3 regions of the Pseudoalteromonas sp. MMG033 genome follow, and region 2 is predicted to be linked to each of the others. Evidence: predicted binding sites of a transcription regulator. Region 2 holds the regulator's gene; each other region holds the start of a gene.
The links. The regulator FliA, encoded in region 2, starts transcription of late flagellar genes. The targets are predictions, from matches to a motif close to CTAAAGNTNNNNNNNNNNNNGCCGATA.
Positions count from the first base shown of each region.

Region 1: the regulator FliA is predicted to act here: its motif matches at 3,337-3,363, upstream of AC2CZC_RS00325 (DUF3530 family protein).
Region 3: the regulator FliA is predicted to act here: its motif matches at 2,010-2,036, upstream of AC2CZC_RS12190 (VC2046/SO_2500 family protein).

Region 1 covers NZ_CM170070.1:84,525-91,569, forward strand. Annotated here, with positions in the region: gene AC2CZC_RS00310 (6-phosphofructokinase) at 1-595, shown strand, start outside; gene nhaD (sodium:proton antiporter NhaD) at 607-2,052, opposite strand; gene AC2CZC_RS00320 (DUF368 domain-containing protein) at 2,340-3,269, opposite strand; gene AC2CZC_RS00325 (DUF3530 family protein) at 3,400-4,272, shown strand; gene djlA (co-chaperone DjlA) at 4,278-5,150, opposite strand; gene murU (N-acetylmuramate alpha-1-phosphate uridylyltransferase MurU) at 5,140-5,817, opposite strand; gene AC2CZC_RS00340 (aminoglycoside phosphotransferase family protein) at 5,814-6,854, opposite strand; gene lptD (LPS assembly protein LptD) at 6,951-7,045, shown strand, end outside.
Region 2 covers NZ_CM170070.1:4,896,740-4,903,784, reverse strand. Annotated here, with positions in the region: gene flhA (flagellar biosynthesis protein FlhA) at 1-1,176, shown strand, start outside; gene flhF (flagellar biosynthesis GTPase FlhF) at 1,199-2,710, shown strand; gene AC2CZC_RS21240 (MinD/ParA family ATP-binding protein) at 2,703-3,563, shown strand; gene AC2CZC_RS21235 (RNA polymerase sigma factor FliA) at 3,566-4,300, shown strand; gene cheY (chemotaxis response regulator CheY) at 4,348-4,731, shown strand; gene AC2CZC_RS21225 (protein phosphatase CheZ) at 4,752-5,519, shown strand; gene AC2CZC_RS21220 (chemotaxis protein CheA) at 5,535-7,045, shown strand, end outside.
Region 3 covers NZ_CM170070.1:2,781,289-2,788,333, forward strand. Annotated here, with positions in the region: gene AC2CZC_RS12165 (ion channel) at 1-873, opposite strand, end outside; gene AC2CZC_RS12170 (M48 family metallopeptidase) at 952-1,614, shown strand; tRNA gene AC2CZC_RS12175 (tRNA-Tyr) at 1,658-1,742, opposite strand; tRNA gene AC2CZC_RS12180 (tRNA-Tyr) at 1,767-1,851, opposite strand; tRNA gene AC2CZC_RS12185 (tRNA-Tyr) at 1,874-1,958, opposite strand; gene AC2CZC_RS12190 (VC2046/SO_2500 family protein) at 2,071-2,592, shown strand; gene AC2CZC_RS12195 (YchJ family protein) at 2,678-3,133, opposite strand; gene AC2CZC_RS12200 (SulA-like leucine-rich domain-containing protein) at 3,149-3,574, opposite strand; gene AC2CZC_RS12205 (tetratricopeptide repeat protein) at 3,688-4,143, opposite strand; gene AC2CZC_RS12210 (NCS2 family permease) at 4,263-5,552, shown strand; gene AC2CZC_RS12215 (hypothetical protein) at 5,553-6,314, opposite strand; gene cysB (HTH-type transcriptional regulator CysB) at 6,587-7,045, shown strand, end outside.

The sequences.
Region 1 (7,045 bases), 150 kb from region 2:
TACAGATAAAACGATTGGCTTTGCCAGTGCCGTTCATACGGCAACACAGGCTATAGATAAAATTCGTGACACAGCCAATGCATTTGAACGCGTTTTTATTGTCGAAGTCATGGGTCGTCGCAGTGGTCATATTGCATTTAATGTCGGCTTGGCAGCAGGTGCTGAAGCCATTCTTTCATTTGAGAACTGCAACCTCAAGCAATTAGAACAAGCTAAATCTCATCTAATAGCTCAAATACAATCGCAACTAGTAGAGCAACATACAGGCTTTGTGATTGTATTAGCTGAAAACCTCTGGCCCAACGGGCCCCATGGACTGCAACAAGCTTTAAAAGACACAGCTGACATTGAAAGCGCAGTGTGTGTATTGGGCTATATACAACGCGGTGGAAGCCCCTGCCCTGAGGATCGTATCTTAGCCACAGAGTTAGGTATTGAAGCGCTGAGAGCGGCAAAAAATAGTACAGGGATCATGGTGGGGAAAGTCAGTGGTCAAATATCGCGACATTGTATTATCAGAGCTACTGAGCAAAACAAGCCAGTAGACCAAGCACTGCACTCGGCCTACTACCATATATCTAAATTAAACCACTAACTAGACATCTGCTAGCCATAAATAGTGAATAAATCAGCATTTAACCAAAGATGCACTACAATGCTGGCAGCATAACCGAGTGCAATAACTGGGGTCCATTTTAAGTGGCCAAAAAAGGTGTAGTTACCCCTAGCTTGCCCCATTAAGGCTACCCCAGCAGCGGATCCGATAGAGAGTAGGCTTCCGCCTACACCTGCTGTCAAAGTTATCAGTAGCCATTGTCCATGAGACATTTCGGGTTGCATCGATAATACTGCAAACATAACAGGAATATTATCAATAACAGCAGAAATAACACCTAAGAAAACATTCGCTCCTGTTGCTGACCAGCCGCCATACAGCACATGAGACATGAGATTTAGATATCCTAAGAAGCCAAGCCCCCCAACACACATAACAATGCCGTAAAAGAACAGTAAAGTATCCCATTCAGCCCTTGATACTTTACTGAAGACATCAAAAGGCACAACACTACCGAGCTTTTTCAATCGCTCTTTATCGCCTTCACGCTCTGCCATTGCCATTTTACGAGCCAGAGACCCGGGCAATGTCACTCTCAAGAAATAACCGAAAAACTGTAAATACCCCAACCCCATCATCATGCCAAGCACAGGAGGTAAATGCAGTAAGCTATGGCACATTACTGCGGTAGCAACCGTGAGTAAGAAGAGCGTAAGAATACGCAGCGCACCGCGTTTAAGCTCGACACTTTCGCAGCTTGCTGCAGGTTTCTTATCTGCAACAAAAAAGCTCATAATCGCCGCTGGAACCACATAATTGGCGATCGATGGCACAAGTAAGACAAAAAACTCGTTAAATTTAACCATGCCAGCTTGCCACACCATCAAGGTGGTAATATCCCCAAAGGGACTAAATGCACCACCAGCATTTGCAGCCACAACAATATTTATACAGCTCAAATTAATGAACTTTTTATCGCCCTCTGCAACTTTCATCACCACAGCACACATAAGCAAAGCGGTCGTTAAGTTATCTGCAATTGGGGAGATAAAAAATGATAGAAATCCAGTTAACCAAAATAGGGTCTTATAATTAAATTCTTTTCTCACCATCCAAGCACGAAGCGCATCAAACAATCTGCGCTCTTCAAGCGCATTGATATAGGTCATCGCAACCAGTAAGAACAGCATCAACTCAGCAAACTCGAGTAAGTTATGACGAAACGCATGCTCAGTCGCATCCGGCATGCCTTGCTCAATGTAAAATGCACCAATTAAAATCCAGATTAAACCTGCAGCGACCAAGACAGGTTTGGATTTACGCATATGTAGCTTTTCTTCAAGCATCACCAGTGTATATGCAACGACAAAAATGGCGATACATACAAACCCTAGTGTATTAGCAGTTAAGTCGAGTTGGGTGGTAGAAGCGAACGCTGAGAAATTGATCCCCAGCAAACAGAACAATAGCAGGCAACTGATCCCTACAAGTTTCATTTCAAGGTGTTTCCTTGTTTAGTGAGTACATCTTCGCCAGAAAGTAACACACTTTTTACACTTGCGACATTGTACTCTAGTCTAATTTTACAGCTAGTTTACGAAACTACAGGTTAAAGCATGGCATTTTGCCTTGTATTACATGATAAACCACAAATGTGATTATATTGTTACTTTGAATTTATTGCATACCACAAAATAAGTATTGCGATGGGGTTAAAAATAAAGGAAGTAGTAAGAGTAGCACGTTGCATTTGAGCCTGATGAGCAACGTGCTGATGACGGAGTTAATCCTGATGACTAAGTTTATCCAGAACAAGGATTAGGCAGAGTCCAAATACAGCAAGTGCGATACAAATGCCTAATTGCGCATCTTGGCCTGTCAACTGAGAGAACTCCATAGGCGAGATATTTTTTTGCATCAATGGTTTCTCTACTCCACTTGAATTAACATAGGTAGAAACCACTTTTTTCCATGGCCACAACATATTAAGTGAGCCAATTAAAAAGCCAGCTAGCAATGCAAAAGTTACCTGTTCAAATCTTGCTAATAACCAAGATAAAAACCTTGAAAATACCATCAGTCCACATACACATCCCAGCAAAAACAAACCAATGAGCATAAACTCTCGTTCATTGACCGCAGTTAATACATGGCCGTACATACCCAGTAACAACAAAATAAAACTACCTGAGATACCTGGTAATATCATCGCGCAAATAGCGATGCTTCCAGCAGCAAAATAGAACCATGGCTGTGCTTGTGCTTCTGCTGGGCTTAACGATGTTATCATTACCGCAATTATCACACCCAATGTGCAACTGACAATATGCTGTAACTGCCAACGTTTAACTTGCTTGGCAATGTAAACAAATGAGGCAATGATCAATCCAAAAAAGAACGACCAGACAAAAGTTTGGTGGTGCTCGAGTAAATAAGCAATGATTTTTGATAAGGCTAAGGCACTTGTAAATAACCCTCCAAATACCGCAAGCAGAAAGTTACCATCGATATGTGACCATGCTTCTCTAATTTGGCCCTTTAAGACCATTTTTAATACTGTCACATCCACGCTTTTAATGGCTGCTAATAGGCGGGCATATATGCCTGTAATAAACGCCACGGTCCCGCCAGAAACACCGGGGACAAGGTCGGCAGCCCCCATGCCTGCTCCTTTAAAAAACAACCAAATGTAATCGCGCTTACTGTCTGCCATATTTAGACGTCCTCTCATTTCCATTACTGCATATTTGTCTATTGTATCAAATTCCCAAATTAAAATACTAAAGCTCAATGGCTTTTAGTCGATAGATAAACTAATTAATAGAGTTTTATTCGCTGGCACCATGAGAAAACAAACCAAGTTATGTTTGACACTTTATTTCAGTGTCATGTTTGCACTTAACAGTTTTAGTCAAGCAGCAGAGCATATTGCTCCCCCGCCAAAAACAGAGATCATCAAATCTGATCTAGGGTACTGGCTAGCTAATGACTCGTTTATAACCATCAAAGATGACGAACGAGAGGTTCCTGTGCTGTTTTCTGAGTATATGAGTGGCAGTAAGCGCGGTATTATCGTAATGCTTCCAGGGATTGAACAATCACCACTGCATGGCAATGGGTTAAGTTACCTAAGAGAAGCGCTTAACGATGATGGTTATGATACATACGTTATCCCATCTCCGGATCTGAATATCAACGCAAATATGATTCAAGACGGTATAGTCGATACAGAGCAAAACCAACCGAAGTCAAGGCAGCAAAATGTTGTTTCTTCTGTCAGTGAATCAGCGCTCAATGACTATAAGATGGAGTTAGTAGCGCGCTTCGATGCACTTTATAAGACACTGGCATTGAGAGAAAACGAACATATCGCCATTTTAGCTTTTGGTAACAGTGCAGGTCTGTTTGCAGAACACCTCGCAACACTGCCACAGATACGAGTAGATGCTTTGATCACTGTCAGTGCACAACTTGCCAACCCTAATAGGAACAAGCACCTTGCAGCCAGCCTCTCTTTAGTGAGTCCAGCATTATTAGATGTATTTTATTCTTATGATAACCCTGCTGTGCTCCATACGGTGAAAGATAGGCGCCGCTGGGCAAAAAGAAACAGTAAATACGATTACCGTCAAAGGCAGTTATTTGGTCAAAATACACAAAGAAACCAGCATTATCGGCTACAAAAAGAATTGTCAGGTTTTTTGCGACAATTATAACAACACTACTTTTTTAGGACCTCATAAGCTGCTTGTATATTTTGCGATTTTGCTTTTGCAACTTCCATCATATGCTCAGGTAAGCCCTGCGAAACCAATTTGTCTGGGTGATGCTGTGCCATAAGCTTACGATAAGCACGTTTTATTTCCTTCTCACTAGCTCCCTGCTCTAGCCCAAGTACAGCCAATGCTTGAATTCGAGAAATCTCAGGCTCAGGTGCCACTGTGTTGTGATGCGACTGTTGATATCCACTTCGGTGTGATTGATTAGACTGCCGATTGCTCTGCTGAGATTGCCACTGCGCACGCTGTTGGCGAAACTTAAATTCTGCCTGATAGCGTTTCAAGACAAAGTTAAAATGCTTCCCGCTAATACCTAAGTATTTACTTACCAACTTCAAAAGCTCTAGCTCTTTAGCTGATAGATGACCATCAGAAAAAGCCATTTGGATTTGGATTTCCAAAAATAACTGTAGTAAATCGTATCGCCTAGCAAAAGCTTCTTTAAAATCGTGTACCGACTCTTTAATGGAAAATTCAGCATGTTTACCGGCATTAAAGGCACTTTGCGCCTCTCTTCTATCATCTCCGTGCAAGGCCATTTCATCCATAAAGGCAGAAGCAGCTTGGATATGTACTTCACTGACTCTACCATTTGATTTTGCAATATGCCCCATCACAGCAAAGCAGCTAGAAAAAAACAGTGCCTGACGTTCGTTAAGGTCATCACCACTAAAAAAACCTTGAAAACCACCAGCTTTATCGAAGTCTTGTTTTAAGCTTTTATCAAACAGATGACCCAGATAGCAACCTAAAATCGCGCCTAACCATTTGCCAAACAAGAAGCCAAAGCCTGCACCTATCAGCTTACCCCACATCACAAGACTCCATCACGATGTTAATTTCCTTAAGTCTTTCAGGTGTGCCAATGTCATGCCACGGACCTAAAAACAGCTCGCAAGATAACATATGCTCCTCTATCGCTGCTCGCAACATCGGGCCAAGCGGCCTTTTTGAAATCGTCACATCTTTAAAAAAATCTTTGTGATACAAACCTATGCCAGAAAATGTATAGGTCTGTTCATTGAGTGGCTGATGCGTTAAACGAAAATCGCCATCGGGGTTATGTGTAGGGTTTTCGACCAGTACAATGTGTGCCTCACCAGACATAAGCTGCAACTGAGTCAACGCATGCAGGTCATAATCGGTAAAGATATCACCGTTAATAACCACAAAAACATCTTCCTCTATACATAATTTAGGTAGTGCCATAGCAATACCCCCAGCTGTTTCAAGCCCGCCTTCAGGTTCATGGCTATACTCGATGCGCATACCCAACTGGCTACCATCACCGAAATGTTGTTCGATCTTTTCACCTTGCCACGCTAGATTAATGACAACTTGATCAATACCTGCACGCTTTAGTCGCTCAAGGTGATACGCAATCAAAGGCTTGCCTGCCACTGTTAACATGGGTTTTGGCATCTGTGCAGTTAAAGGCATCATACGTTGGCCTCGCCCAGCAGCTAGGATCATTGCTTTCATAAAGACTCTGCTAGTTTATCTTGTACCATAGGTATTATCTCGGATTGAAGCCAAGTTGCAAGCCATTGATAATCCGCATATGCACCAGCTGCTTCCACAATATAATCTAGGGTAGGTAAAATATTGGGTAAGTATCCAGGCTTACCATCACGTAGATTTAACCGAGCAAAAATGCCTGCTGCTTTTAAATGCCTTTGAAGGCCTGTAAGGTTAAAGTAATCAACATATTGCGTATACTCAATACCATCTAGAAGCCCATTACTAAATAGTTGCTGATAACTGACTTTTTTTAAACGTTCAAATTCGTCTGCTGGCAGCTTTACGTAACAGTCTTTAAGTAATGAAACGGCGTCGTAACATACAGGACCCATGACCGCATCTTGATAGTCTATTAAGCGACCTTCTCCTTGATGATACATTACATTTCGACTGTGAAAGTCACGATGCATGACAACTTGTGGTTGAGCCAACATACACTGCATTAGACTCTCGGTTAACTGCTGCCACCTGCCCGCTTTTTCATCATCCAATGCGTAACCAAGCCATTTTTCTAATAACCAAGATTTAAAAATATCCATTTCTTGTAAAATAAATGCCGAATCATATTCTTTCATCCATTGCGATGCAGGTAGTTTTGCTATTTGGGGCAGCCAAGACAATAGTGTCAGGTAATGCGCTTCTCTGTGCTCAGATTCGATAAGGTCAGCAAGATGGATCGCCCCCAGGTCTTCAAGTAAAACAAACCCTAATTTATCATCAAAAGCCAACACTTCTGGCACAGTAAGACCACCTTCGGCAAAGACCTCATTTAAATGCACAAATTCACAAACAGTGCCTTTTTCAGGTGGCACATCCATCAAAATAAAATGAGCCTCAGCAGTTTGAATGCGAAAGTAAAGCCTAAAGCTTGCATCGCCTGTGATAGCGGTAATATCGAACTCACCAATATCACCAAACAGGCGCTTGAACTGGGTTTCAATAAACTGTTGTCTGTGATGTTCTCTTTCTAATCTGTCCGATGGAGTAAAACTCGCCATATTTTCACCAATTACTGATCTTAATTACTGTATTTAACACTGTTTTCATTTATCATGTCTTGCTGAATCGTGGTGCAAGGTAGACAAGGTCGATAAATGAGCAAAAATTGGGGCATTTTAGTCCTACCCCTTATTAGTACACAGGTTTTCGCTAATTCGAACACTGTTGGCGGACTCTGTAAAGACTATCT
Region 2 (7,045 bases):
GTTGCTTTCTTGGGGTTAGGCACTTTGATTGGTGGCCTTGCTTATCTTTCAAAACAGCACAAAGAGAAAGCCGCTGCACAGCAGGCAGAAGAGGAAGCAAAAGGGACGCAAGTTGCTAACAAACAACAAGATCAAAAAGAGTTGGGTTGGGATGACGTTCAACCTGTTGATGTAATTGGTCTCGAAGTAGGCTATCGATTGATCCCTTTAGTAGACCAAGCTCAAGGTGGTGAACTGCTTAGTCGCATAAAAGGTGTTCGTAAAAAGTTATCACAAGAGCTTGGGTTTCTTGTCCCTCCTGTCCATATTCGCGATAACTTAGAATTAGATCCTAATGCATACAAGATAACACTTATGGGTGTAGGTTCTGGTGATGGCGAATTAAAACATGGTGATGAGTTAGCAATTAACCCAGGGCAAGTCTTTGGCCCTCTTCAAGGTGTGGCGACAAAAGATCCCGCTTTTGGCTTGGAAGCTGTGTGGATAAAACCAGACCAAAAAGATGAGGCGCATTCTCTAGGTTATACTGTCGTGGATGCTGCAACGGTTGTTGCTACACATATAAGTCAATTGCTAACAAATAACGCATCTTTACTGCTTGGCCATGAAGAAGTACAGAACTTATTAGATATGCTAGCGAAGACCCATCCACGTTTGGTTGAAGGCTTAGTGCCAGATATTTTACCTCTGACAACTATCGTAAAAGTGCTACAAAACTTGTTAAACGAAGGCGTTGCAATTCGAGATATGAGGTCAATTGTGCAAACTCTTGTTGAGTATGGTCCAAGAAGCCAAGATCCAGATGTATTAACGGCTGCAGTGCGTATTTCACTAAGAAGATTAATCGTTCAAGATGCCGTTGGAAACGCAGATGAGATACCTGTCATAACATTGGCGCCTGAGTTGGAACAGATGTTGCATCAGTCACTTCAGAACGCAGGTGATGAGGGGGCAGGCATAGAGCCAGGTCTTGCAGAGCGACTTCAAGGTTCATTGAGAGAAGCGCATCAAACGCAAGAAATGCTAGGCGAGCCGTCCATCTTATTAACCTCAGGTATGTTAAGAAGTGTTTTATCTCGATTTGTTAAACATACTATCCCTGGTTTAAGAGTGATGTCTTATCAGGAAGTACCAGACGAAAGACAAATCAAGATCATTAGCTCTGTTGGGCAATAATAGAGGAACGAGGTGCTGAGTCATGAAGATTAAGAGATTTTTTGCAAAAGATATGCGTACAGCTTTGAAAGAAGTAAAAGATGAACTGGGCGCAGATGCCGTCATTATGTCAAACAAAAAATTGGCAGATGGTGTAGAAATTGTTGCAGCGATTGACAATGACAGAGTGGCACCTCAGCCGCAAACCGCTGCGCCTGATGCTCGTCCCGAAATGGCTTCTGCAGCAACGATGCAAAAGCCAACGTATAGTCAACCTGCACGAGTTGTAAAGCCTCAAACTCGTCGCCCTCAAGCACAGCAACCTCAAGCAAAAGTCGCTGATAGCTTAGAAGCTCTTTTGGAGCGACAAGCACCAAAACCTCGTTCGCCTGAGCTCGCTTCAATGTTTTCTCAATCAGGCATTGATACTGGCGATCTTTTCCAACCAAAGACCGAGCAGCAACCAGCGTTTAATGATGTACAGGCTTCTTCACCTCAGACTGCGCGTCCTCGCCCGGTTAAGCATGCTGAACCAATTTCGTCTGATTGGGACTTTGGCGATGAGTTAGACTCAGAACTTGATAGCCAACCAGTAGCCAGCAGTGCTAACAATGCTTCTCAGGATGAAATGAGCTCTATGCGTGATGAGATGAACGCTATCCGTCAATTATTAGAGTACCAGTTATCGGGTTTAATGAAGCAGGAAATGGATCGTCGAGACCCAACAAGAGCGTGTTTGGTCGATCGACTGCAAGGTATGGGCATTAGTGCTGATGTAGCTGAGCAAATGGCATGTTTCATTCCCGATGATGTGTCTCGAAAAGAGGCATGGAATGCATTACTGAATATGGTTGTAAATCAGATGCATACCACCAACAATGATATTCTACGTCAAGGCGGTGTTTATGCTATGGTAGGGCCAACGGGCGTAGGTAAAACGACTACAGTCGCAAAATTAGCTGCGCTTGGAGCACAAAAATACGGTGCAGACAAGGTCGCGTTAATTACAACAGATACATATAGAATTGGTGCTTACGAGCAGTTGGCAACTTATGGTAGAATTATTGGCTGTCCGGTTAAGCAAGTTAAAGATGCAAATGAGTTAGCAGAAGTTCTTTATCATTTGCGAAATAAGCGTCTAGTATTAATAGATACTGCAGGCATGAGTCAAAGAGACTTACGTTTGACGGAGCAGCTTAACACATTGATGCGTAGCTCACGAGTTGATATTCGTAGTTATTTAGTATTAAGTGCAACTTCGCAAATGCATGTCTTACAAGAAACTGTGAACCACTTCAAAAAAGTTAATTTGAGTGGTTGCATTTTTACAAAACTTGATGAATGTCTAAGTTTAGGTGAGATTATTAGCATAGCGATTCAAAATCGCTTACCAATAGGGTATCTTACCAACGGTCAGCGAGTGCCAGAAGACATTCGCGTAGCAAATGCTCAAAAATTAGTTAAAAAGGCTGAGCAATTGTATTTAAAAAGAACAAAAGCACAACATTCACGACGTGAAGCAGTGGCGTCCCAGACAGTAGGAATGTATGATTAATACAGTTTTAGATCAAGCAAGTGGCCTGCGTAAAATGAATCAAAAAAGTAACCACGGAGTAAAAGTAATAGCAGTAACTGGTGGTAAAGGAGGAGTCGGTAAGACCAATGTTTCATTAAATACTGCAATTGCGTTAGGACAACAGGGCCATAGAGTATTAGTTTTAGATGCTGACCTTGGATTAGCAAATTGTGATGTAATGCTAGGGTTACGTGTTGAGCGTAATTTATCTCATGTGCTATCTGGCGAATGTGAACTTGATGAGATTTTAGTAGAGGGTCCAGCCGGAATCAGAATTGTGCCAGCCACATCAGGCTCACAAAACATGGTTGAATTGAGCCCAGCAGAGCATGCCGGCCTAATTCGTGCGTTTAGCGAGCTGAGCAATGACTTTGATGTTTTAATTGTCGATACAGCCGCTGGCATATCGGATATGGTATTGAGTTTCTCTAGAGCAGCTCAAGACGTGATGGTCGTGGTTTGTGATGAACCAACATCTATTACCGATGCATATGCCCTGATTAAAGTACTTAGTAGAGAACATGGCGTGTACAAGTTTAAGATTGTCGCGAATATGGTTAGAAGCCTGCGTGAAGGCCAGGAGCTATTTGCTAAGTTGTCCAAAGTAACAGATCGATTTTTAGATGTTGCGCTAGAGCTAGTCGCGACAATTCCTTTCGATGAAAACATGCGAAAGTCATCTCGCCGTCAAAAAACCATTGTTGAACTCTACCCTAACTCTCCTGCCGCTGTCGCTTTTAGAGGGTTAGCAAGTAAAGCTGTGAAATGGCCAGTGCCTCACCAGCCCTCAGGTCATCTAGAGTTTTTCATTGAGCAGTTAGTTAACGGGTAATTATGGCTACACCGGTCAATCGAATGGCGGGATATCAAACAGCAGACCATCTGAATAAGGTGGTCGAGCGTCATACACCTTTAGTCAAAAAAGTGGCTTGTCATTTACTTGCAAGACTGCCAGCAAGTGTTCAGCTTGATGATCTTATTCAATCAGGAATGATAGGCTTGATTGAGGCAACGAAAAATTTTGATGCTAGTAAAGGAGCAAGCTTTGAAACCTTTGCTGGGATTCGAATTCGAGGAGCCATGTTAGACGAAATACGCCGTGGTGACTGGGCCCCGCGCTCAGTTCACAAAAATAGTCGCATGGTGGCTGAGGCGATATCAGAGCTAGAAACTGCCTTGGGTCGTGAGCCTAAAGACACTGAAATCGCTGAAAAACTTGATATTCCCTTAGATGAGTACCATCATATTTTACATGACGTGAATGCAAGTAAAATTATTGGCATTGAAGATTTAGGTGTCGACCAAGACGTAATTTCACCTGCAGGCAGTGATTTAGCGCTAGACAAACCATTCAATAACGTTAAGAATGAGCGCTTTAATGAGTCGTTAGTAGAAGCAATAAAAACTCTACCTGAGCGTGATGCAATGGTTTTGTCTTTGTACTACAACGATGAAATGAATTTAAAAGAGATTGGCCAGATCCTAGATGTGAGCGAGTCTCGAGTGAGTCAGATTCACGGTCAGGCAATGATTAAACTCAGAGCCAAGATAAATGACTGGATCAATTAGAGTACATTTTAATATTTTTTTAGGTTCAAACCTCACCGGAGGAAGTTTTGGATAAGAACATGAAAATTCTCGTGGTTGATGATTTCTCTACAATGAGAAGAATAATCAAAAACCTTTTGAGAGACTTAGGCTTTACAAATGTTCAAGAGGCAGATGATGGCAGCACTGCGCTTCCAATGTTGCAAAATCAAGAATTTGACTTTGTTGTTACAGATTGGAACATGCCAGGAATGCAAGGCATCGACCTGTTGAGAGCAATAAGAGCCGACGATAGCCTTAAGCATATTCCCGTGCTTATGGTAACTGCAGAAGCCAAAAAAGAACAAATTGTTGCGGCAGCCCAAGCGGGCGTAAATGGTTATATTGTTAAGCCATTCACTGCTGGAACATTGAAAACTAAGTTAGAAAAAGTTTTTGAACGCTTAGGCTAGTTACAAGTAAGGATAGGCTTATGTCAGAATCCTCTGCGCCACAAATTACATTAGAGCAAGCGAAGCAACTTGTTGAGTATCTTGAAAACGGTGAACAAGAAAAAGCTGATCAAATTTTAATTGAAGCAACTAACAAAGAACAATCTGAGTTATTTGCTGAAGTCGGAAAATTGACACGCCAGTTACACGAGTCGTTGAAAAACTTCGAGTTAGACACGCGTTTATCAGATTTAACTACAGAAGCCCTGCCAGATGCTAAGCAACGTTTAAACTATGTTATGGAAATGACAGAAAACGCTGCGAATAAAACGATGGATGCGGTTGAAGCGAGTCTACCGCTTGCTCAAGAGCTGGCTGATGACCTTTCTGAGATCAAGCCTACCTGGGATAGGTTGATGAGTCGTGATATACAACTCGGAGAATTTAAATCTCTGTGTCACGACTTAAACGACTTTATGCAATCTTCACAAGGCCGCACCGACGAATTACAAAGCTTGATGACAAATGTTTTAATGGCACAAGATTATCAAGATTTAACCGGTCAGGTTATTCGACGAGTCATAGAGCTTGTTAGAGAGGTAGAGGACAGCTTAATACACCTATTGACTGTTTTCGGCACGGCAGAAGTGGGTCAACTTAATACGGCTCAACAACCACAAGAAGTAGTTGAAACCCCCACTGATGAACTTTCTGGTCCTGAAGGACCTATCATTGACGCTGAAGAACGAGACGATGTTGTGTCTGGTCAAGATGAAGTTGATGATTTGTTATCTAGTTTGGGTTTCTAATAGGAGAGTATAATAATGAGCTTTGAAGTCGATGAAGATATCTTACAAGACTTTCTTGTTGAAGCTGGAGAAATACTCGAACTGTTATCTGAGCAACTTGTTGAATTAGAAAATAACCCAGATGACAAAGATTTGCTGAATGCAATTTTCAGAGGGTTTCACACTGTAAAAGGTGGGGCTGGTTTCTTAGGCATGAATGAGCTCGTTGATGCTTGTCATGGTGCTGAAAATGTTTTCGATGTATTAAGGCAAGGACAACGATCGGTCAATCCTGAATTGATGGATGTGATCTTGCAGTCGCTCGATACGATAAATGATATGTTCGCGTGCATTCAAAATCGCGAGCAGCCAGAACCGGCAGACCAAGAATTACTAGATGTCTTGCATAAGCTCAGTCAGCCAGAGTCTGCTGACGAAGAAATCGTTGCACCATCTGCTCCCCCAGAGCCTGCGCCAGAACCAGAGCCTGCTAGCGAGCCTGAAGATGACGTCTTGTTTGATATTGGTGACACGGATTCAGGTGAACCGGCTTCGTCTGACAGCATTGATGAAATCACGGAAGAAGAATTTGAAAGTCTATTGGATGAACTGCATGGTTCAGGTAATGGGCCCGCAGCTGAAGAACCGCAAACACCATCCGCTACTCCGTCGTCTCCACCTGCCAATGTAAATGATGGTGATATTACAGACGACGAATTCGATAGTTTGTTGGATGAATTACATGGTGTGGGTAAGTTCGGTGCTCAAAACGATACTACACCTGCACCTAGCGAACAAGCACCCAAGACGCCAACATCATCAACCCCACCTCCAGCGGCTTCTCAGAGTGCGTCCAGTGGTGGTGATGAAGAAATTAATGATGATGAATTTGAGGCTTTGCTTGATGAGCTCCACGGTAGAGGTCAAGCGCCAAAAAACTTAGAAGAGCCATCTGGAGCACCTGACGCTGCACCAGTGCAGGCACCCAAAACAGAAGCTCCAACGCCTCCTGTAGCAAAACCAAAACCGGCGCCAAAAGCTGATACGCCTAAACCTGCAGCAAAGCCAGCACCTAAAGCTGCGCCTGCAAAAGCAGAGCCAAAAGGCGGTGCCCAGAAAAAACCTGCTGCACAGGCAGAAACAACGGTTCGTGTTGATACAAAACGACTAGACCAAATAATGAATATGGTTGGGGAACTTGTATTAGTGCGTAACCGCCTGGTCAGCCTTGCAAATAACAGTAACAGCGAGGCAATGGGTAAAGCCATATCAAATCTAGATGTGGTGACCGCAGATTTGCAAGGCGCGGTCATGAAAACCCGAATGCAGCCTATCAAAAAGGTATTTGGCAGATTCCCAAGAGTTGTAAGAGACTTAGCGCGAAGCCTTAAAAAAGACATCAATCTGATCCTTGAAGGTGAAGATACAGATCTAGACAAAAACTTAGTCGAGGCACTCGCCGATCCATTAGTGCACTTGGTTCGAAACTCTGTAGACCACGGTATTGAGATGCCAGACGTCCGTGAAGCGGGCGGTAAATCTCGTAC
Region 3 (7,045 bases), 2.1 Mb from region 2:
ATCCCCATAGCCTAAGGTTGTAAAAGTGACGACGCTAAAATAAAAGCAATTGAGCATGGAGTGTAAATTTTGCTTTAGAGGTGCATTGGCGGCAAATTGGATGACGTCGCCATTGTAGTTTATACCGAGCATAAAATAGCACAGTGCACAGAGTAAAATCATGCCCAGGCTAAAGCGAATGACATTTTCTGGCTTTTCTCCATAGCCGCATAACATATCTATAAAACTTGAAACGAGTCGTTTTTTTGAATATTTTGGATACTGTGCATGGCGCATGCGAAGTTCACTGTAAGTGTACTTTCCAGCCATTTCGAACAACCCCTGTTGTTCTGCACCTTTTCTTAGTAAACGATAAATTTCTTCGCTCTGTAAGTACAAGTCTTGTGCGTCATCGGTCTTTTTTTGCTTTGCTGCTTCAATCGCTTGGCTTTCTTGGAGAAGTTTGTCTCCAAGTACCAAGTTATCTATTCTGGTCGCATTGAGTTTTACACCTAATATATTGGTATTTTCGATCTTACAGCAGTGTAAGTTTGCATCTCTTAAATCTGCCTTCATGAGCGAGGCATTACGTATCGTGCTGTTAAACAGGTGAGCACCATGCAAATTAGCGCGGTAAAAGTTACTGTACGAGAGGTCATAGCCATTGTGGTCATTGAATTTAACAAGGTTTAACCCTTCTAAATTGGCCCGCTTGAGCTCAAGGCCTTGCAGTAGCCCTCCTTTTTTGGCATAACGTTCGAGTTTATGAGATAGCTCTAATCCACTTTTATCGAACTTAGCGTCATGCCAAAAACAATATCCTGATCCCATGTCTATTTCTTGGCATTTGTGTCCATCAGGTGACGTGTACTGACATTTAGGTTTGCTATTCATGGCAGCCTGTTTTTTCCGTAATAAGTATAAAGGTTAGCAGCAATTTAGATTGATATATGAAAAAGCAATAAATTTACTATGAATTTCAATTACCAACTCAAACTAAGCCGCCGTAGAAAAACGGTCGCTATTACTGTTAAACCTCAAGGCGTTGTTGTTCATGCCCCTTACGGTATTTGTCACAATTGGCTAAATGCATGGTTAGATACAAAACAGGAGTGGGTTGAGAAAAAACTAGATATAGTCGCTAAAAAAAGAGAGCTGGGCCTTGAACCGTTAAAGTCTGTTAATGTCTATGGTGAGTCTTACAAATTGATTTTTGATTCAGAGTCTCGCTTTATTGACCACATGAATCAATGCATTTATTTGACAGCATTTAGCAAAGGGAGCAAAGAGAGTCACATTGATGAGCTTAACCAGCTCTTTCAAGTTGAGTTGACGAACTACCTACAAGGGCGTTTACCTTATTTCCAAACCTGCATGGGCTCAAAATACAAGGTACTTAAAGTACGTTTTTATAAACGTCGTTGGGGGAGTTTATCAAGTAAAGGTGTTCTGGCTTTTAATAGTGCTTTGCTTGGCGCGCCAAAATGGGTGATCGATTATGTTATAGTGCATGAATTAGCACATTATCATGTGATGGCACACAACCATGCGTTTTGGCAAATAGTAGCGCGTTTTTACCCTGAGTTTGAAAAAGCAAAAAACTATTTAAAAAACGAGATGCATCACATTCAATAAAATGAAGAGAAATTATAGATGGAAATAAAGAGATAAAAGGAAGTGGTGGAGGGAGCTGGATTCGAACCAGCGAAGGCTGAGCCGTCAGATTTACAGTCTGATCCCTTTGGCCGCTCGGGAACCCCTCCATAACAGATTTTTCAAGTACAAAGTGGTGGAGGGAGCTGGATTCGAACCAGCGAAGGCTGAGCCGTCAGATTTACAGTCTGATCCCTTTGGCCGCTCGGGAACCCCTCCAATTGTACTTTGTTGTCGTTGATGGTGGAGGGAGCTGGATTCGAACCAGCGAAGGCTGAGCCGTCAGATTTACAGTCTGATCCCTTTGGCCGCTCGGGAACCCCTCCTCAACAACGGCGCTGATAATAACAAAGTTTTTGACGAAGTAAAGAAATGTCCTAAAGTTTTTTTAAAAAATGCCGATAAATTTTCAGAATTAATATTTTTTGGCGAAAATCCATGCAGATAGAACAATTGTTACTCAAGGAAGCTCAATTAGGTAATGCATTGAGTTTGAGTGTTCATGAATCAAGAAGAGGTGACTTTGCACTTTTGCTAAGCGCACTTTCTCAAGATGCATTGGATTTTAGTCAATTTGATTTACCGCGCAGTGCATTAGATGAATCAGATAAATCTGAAGAAGCACTTCGCAAAGAACTACAAGTCGGTCCCAAACAGCCATTAGCGCCAGATGAATTTGATTTTTCAATCGGCCAGTACAATCGCTATTTCGTAAAAGATGGTGGTCTCGAAGATATAAAATTAAACGAATGCTTAGATCCTGAGCCTTTTCATATTCGCGATGATAAAGCACACATACCTCTAAATGTTATTGAAAATTTAGAACCAGCTGTCAGAGCAAAATTATATCGTCAGAAAAACCCAGAAATTGATGTGCAAGAAAAAGAAATGGATGCCGCTGCTTTTTATGATCAGATCGCAAGTGGAGAGATGCAGTCTCAGTTAAATGTTGCTGTTTAACAAGTAATTGAAGTTGGATGCATAGTCGTATTTTGTGTGGCATTAGTCTTTTGACTAAGCCACAGGAAGCGTAAGCGTATTATGATTAGCCGTGACACTTTTTAAACTTTTTCCCACTTAAGCACGGACAAGGATCGTTACGGCTTACTTTTTTACTATCGGCTGGATATAGTTCGCCATCAAGATATAACCAAGCGCCATTTTCTTGAATAAACCTTGAGCGTTCATGTAGTGCGTTCAATACACCTCCCTCGATATATGCTGCTTTAAATTCAACATATTGATACTGCTCATCTTGATCTGTTTGAATGACATCTAAGCGAACGAAATCAACTTGTTTGGCAAATAATAAAATGTCATCAACGGTATGTTCGGTGCGCGTTTTGGAAGCATATGTTTTTAAAATATACTCCCCAGCGTGTGTGCAGTACGCACTGAAGCGAGAGCGCATCAATTGCTCAGCTGTTTTGGGGGCTGCTGCCCCAGTAATAAATGGCTGACAACATTGCTCAAAAGTTTGTGTGTTACCACAAAAACACATAAGTGACCTACATAATTAGTGTGCAAACTTTGATAATGGCAATTTAGCTGAATTTTTAAAGCAATATAGTGTCGTTTTAGATTTACTAAGACTTCTATGCTCAATTTGCTTATGTGATAAAATCCCTGGCCAAGTTATGACCGCTGCAAAATTACCATTGGACAAAGCGCTATCCAGAGTATGCTCTAAGTTTATCAGATCCCTTTGTTTAAGCACCAGCAGCTTGTTTGCATCTATGTCATAGCTATCTAGCATAGACTTATTAAGCACATGGTCTGGTGCTATGAGTAAAGTCCAACCTGCTTTTGAATTACAACGGTATAAAATTTGTAAGAGCATATCATTGGTGCTTTGCTCGTCAATTGCATCCAAGACATTAAAACTTTGATAGTGATTAACGTTTTCTGAATACGTATTTAAATTTGCTGATATGTGCAACATGATTAGACCACTGATTATCTATACAGTGCATATACAGTATTTCATACAGTGGTATTAATCAAGTATTGTTTGGTGTTTTTTTGTACTTTTATTGTTCGAAACTCGATTGCTAATTAATTATTTGAACCAAAATGCATTTGCTGATGAATTTGCTCAAACAAAGTAGCGGCATAACATTGTGCATCAATGTAGCGCTTAGTAGTTAGGTGTGGCCGAACTTCATTCAATGTGCTCTGTGCCGCGATGTTGCCTTGACTTTGGGCAAGGCTCAACCAAGCAACGCCGTGAAATGCACTTTTTGGTACTCCTTGCCCTTTGATAAATAGTAGGCCTAGATAAAACTGTGCTTTGTTATCACCAGACATGGCTGCTAACCTCATCCACTTTGCGGCTAGCGGGTATTGCTTTTCTTTGATGTAATAAAGGCCTTTCTTGTAAGCTTGCTCGGGATCCTGCTGTTTTGGCCAGCTGTGTTTCGGATCGGGCTCTTGCGTCACAAACTCGAGCACATTGAGTAATTGTTGCTCTAGGTCACCACCATGCGCTTTTGTAGATTGATTGCTTTTCATACTCACTTCACTTATTACAACTTAGTCTTCATTGTAGCTGATTTTTGCTTTATTTGTCCGTTTATGGTGATGATTTGTGGTAAAATCGCCGACCTCGTTTCCATTTAAAATACAAAGACATGCTAGAAAAATTATTTTCGCTTAAGGCGTTACACACGGACGTAAAAACAGAAGTTGTAGCGGGACTCACTACGTTTATCACCATGGTATATATTGTATTTGTTAATCCAGCAATGCTCGCTGAGGCCGGGATAGATCACGGCGCGGCATTCGTTGCTACCTGCCTGGCTGCAGCAATTGGTTGTTTCATCATGGGGTTTATTGCTAATTATCCGCTTGCTTTAGCGCCAGGTATGGGCTTAAACGCATTTTTTACTTATGGTGTTGTACTTGGTATGGGCCATAGCTGGCAGACTGCTTTGGGTGCAGTGTTCTTATCTGGGTGTCTATTTTTACTATTAAGCCTTTTTAAAGTCAGAGAGTGGGTTATACAGGCAATTCCAGTTGTGCTAAAGCGAGCAATCGCTACGGGTATTGGTGCATTCTTAGCACTCATCGCGCTTAAAAATGCGGGTATTATTGTCGCAAGCCCAGCAACGCTCGTTCAGTTAGGTGACATTACCAGTCCAGGTCCTTTATTGGCGATTTTTAGTTTGTTTGTGATCACTGCATTGATGTATAGAGAATGGAAAAGTGGGGTGTTGATCAGCATCTTGTTGGTGACAGTAATTGCTTGGGGGCTCGGTTTAGTTGAGTATCAAGGCATAGTGTCTGCTCCTCCAAGCATTGAGCCAACATTTGGCCAGTTAGATATTGCCGGTGCTTTGGAAATTTCAATGCTAAGCGTGGTATTTGCATTTTTATTTGTTGATCTCTTTGATACGAGTGGCACCTTGGTTGCTGTGACACAAAAAGCGGGGATTGCTGATGATAAAGGCAACATGCCCAGATTGGGCCGTGCCTTGTCTGCAGACAGTTCTGCCACAGTAGCAGGCTCTTTCTTGGGCACATCAACGACAACATCTTATATTGAATCTGTCTCAGGGGTGTCTGTCGGTGGGCGCACTGGCCTGACTGCGGTCGTCGTAGGTTGCTGCTTCTTACTAATGATGTTTTTTGCGCCATTGGCTAAAATGGTCCCAGCTTACGCTACGGCAGGCGCAATTCTGTACGTATCTGTGTTAATGCTGCAAAATCTAAAGTTGGTGAACTGGGATGATATGACTGATGCAATTCCAGTGAGCGTTGTACTATTGATGACTCCGCTCACCTTTTCAATTGCGCATGGTATTGCCTTAGGCTTTATTGCATACACCGCTGTGAAGCTCGCGTGCAATAAAAAAGAAGAAATATCTATTAGTGTCTGGGTGCTGACAATATTATTTATCGTGAAATTTGCACTAAGCTGATCACCATTTCTTTTTCGGTGCGAAAAGGACGTCCAAGTCGTCCTTTTCCTTCTCTGCTTTTTTCTTTACTGCTGAGGCATTAGACGCTTTGAGTTCAGTACTGATCTCATTGAGATAACCTTCTAATTGGTTCTTTTTCTCTGTTACATATTCGTCGTTGTAAGTCACTGCCATAATGGTTGCATAAGCTTTTTCAAAGTACTGTCTTGCAGAGCCAACCATATTGGCTGTTTTTGCAGAGAGCCCTCGTTTGATTTGACTTTCTACATTAATTCTTAACTGAATTTTTTCCAAGCGGCGGTCTTCTTTAACAAAGATTTGCGTATCAACTTTGCCTTTACTGTGCTCTGAACGAAGAAGTTGACGAAGCTTTTTTATTCCTTGTACAAGTGCAATTAGCTGTTTGTCGTTATCCGGTAAAGCGACGTTATCACTGTCGCTGAGATTGGCGGGTTCCGAGTTCATTCGTTCAGTAGATTCATGCAGACGGTTTTTCAACTCTCGTGACGTAGGGGACAGCTCAACCATAGTGGCTAGTGCATTGTGCACTCTTTTTTGGATAACCCGGAGCATTTCACTGGACATAGGTATATTTGAACTATTCACTAGGACATCCTCGGATTCTTCGATTATCCGCTTTTGCTTTGCTAGCTCTTTACGTCTTTCTGCTTCTTGTTTTTCTTTGTGTTGTTGAATTGCACTAACCCAGACAGCAATAATAACCAAAGCAACAATCAACAATACTATTATGTAAACAAACATACCCGATTCTCTACGAAAACTACCCAAGGCGATAATTTTTTATATTACATCAAACAATTGTATATTGGATAGTTTTAATAACAAGGTGTATGTAAACGATTTTAAATACACCATTTTTCAGTATAGACGTTTCTAATTCGTTTTTCTTATATGATTGCGTAAATGTTACAATTACTATCAGGCAAACAATAACTATGCTAGTCTTACAAAAGATCCGACTCAGCGTAAACCTAGTCACTTATTGGATAACAACTAAAAAAATAAACAATGTTATGAAATTACAACAATTGAAATACATAGTAGAAGTACTCAATCATAATTTGAATGTATCTGCCACTGCCGAGAGCTTATATACCTCTCAGCCAGGTATTTCAAAACAAGTACGTATGCTAGAAGATGAATTAGGTGTGCAGATTTTTGGTCGCAGTGGTAAGCACCTCACACATGTCACCAGTGCTGGTAATGAGATAATTAACATTGCCAGAGAGATCCTTTCAAAAGTGGAGGGGATTAAAGCGGTTGCCAATGAGCACACTTTACCGGATCAAGGTAAATTAAATATCGCGACCACTCATACGCAAGCCAGATACGCACTTCCGCCTGTAATCCAAGGGTTTATGCAAAAATACCCAGCAGTATCATTGCATATGCACCAGGGCACACCGCAACAAATTTCCGATGCGGCGGCTAGAGGTGATGCTGATTTCGCAATCGCGACAGAAGCACTTCAC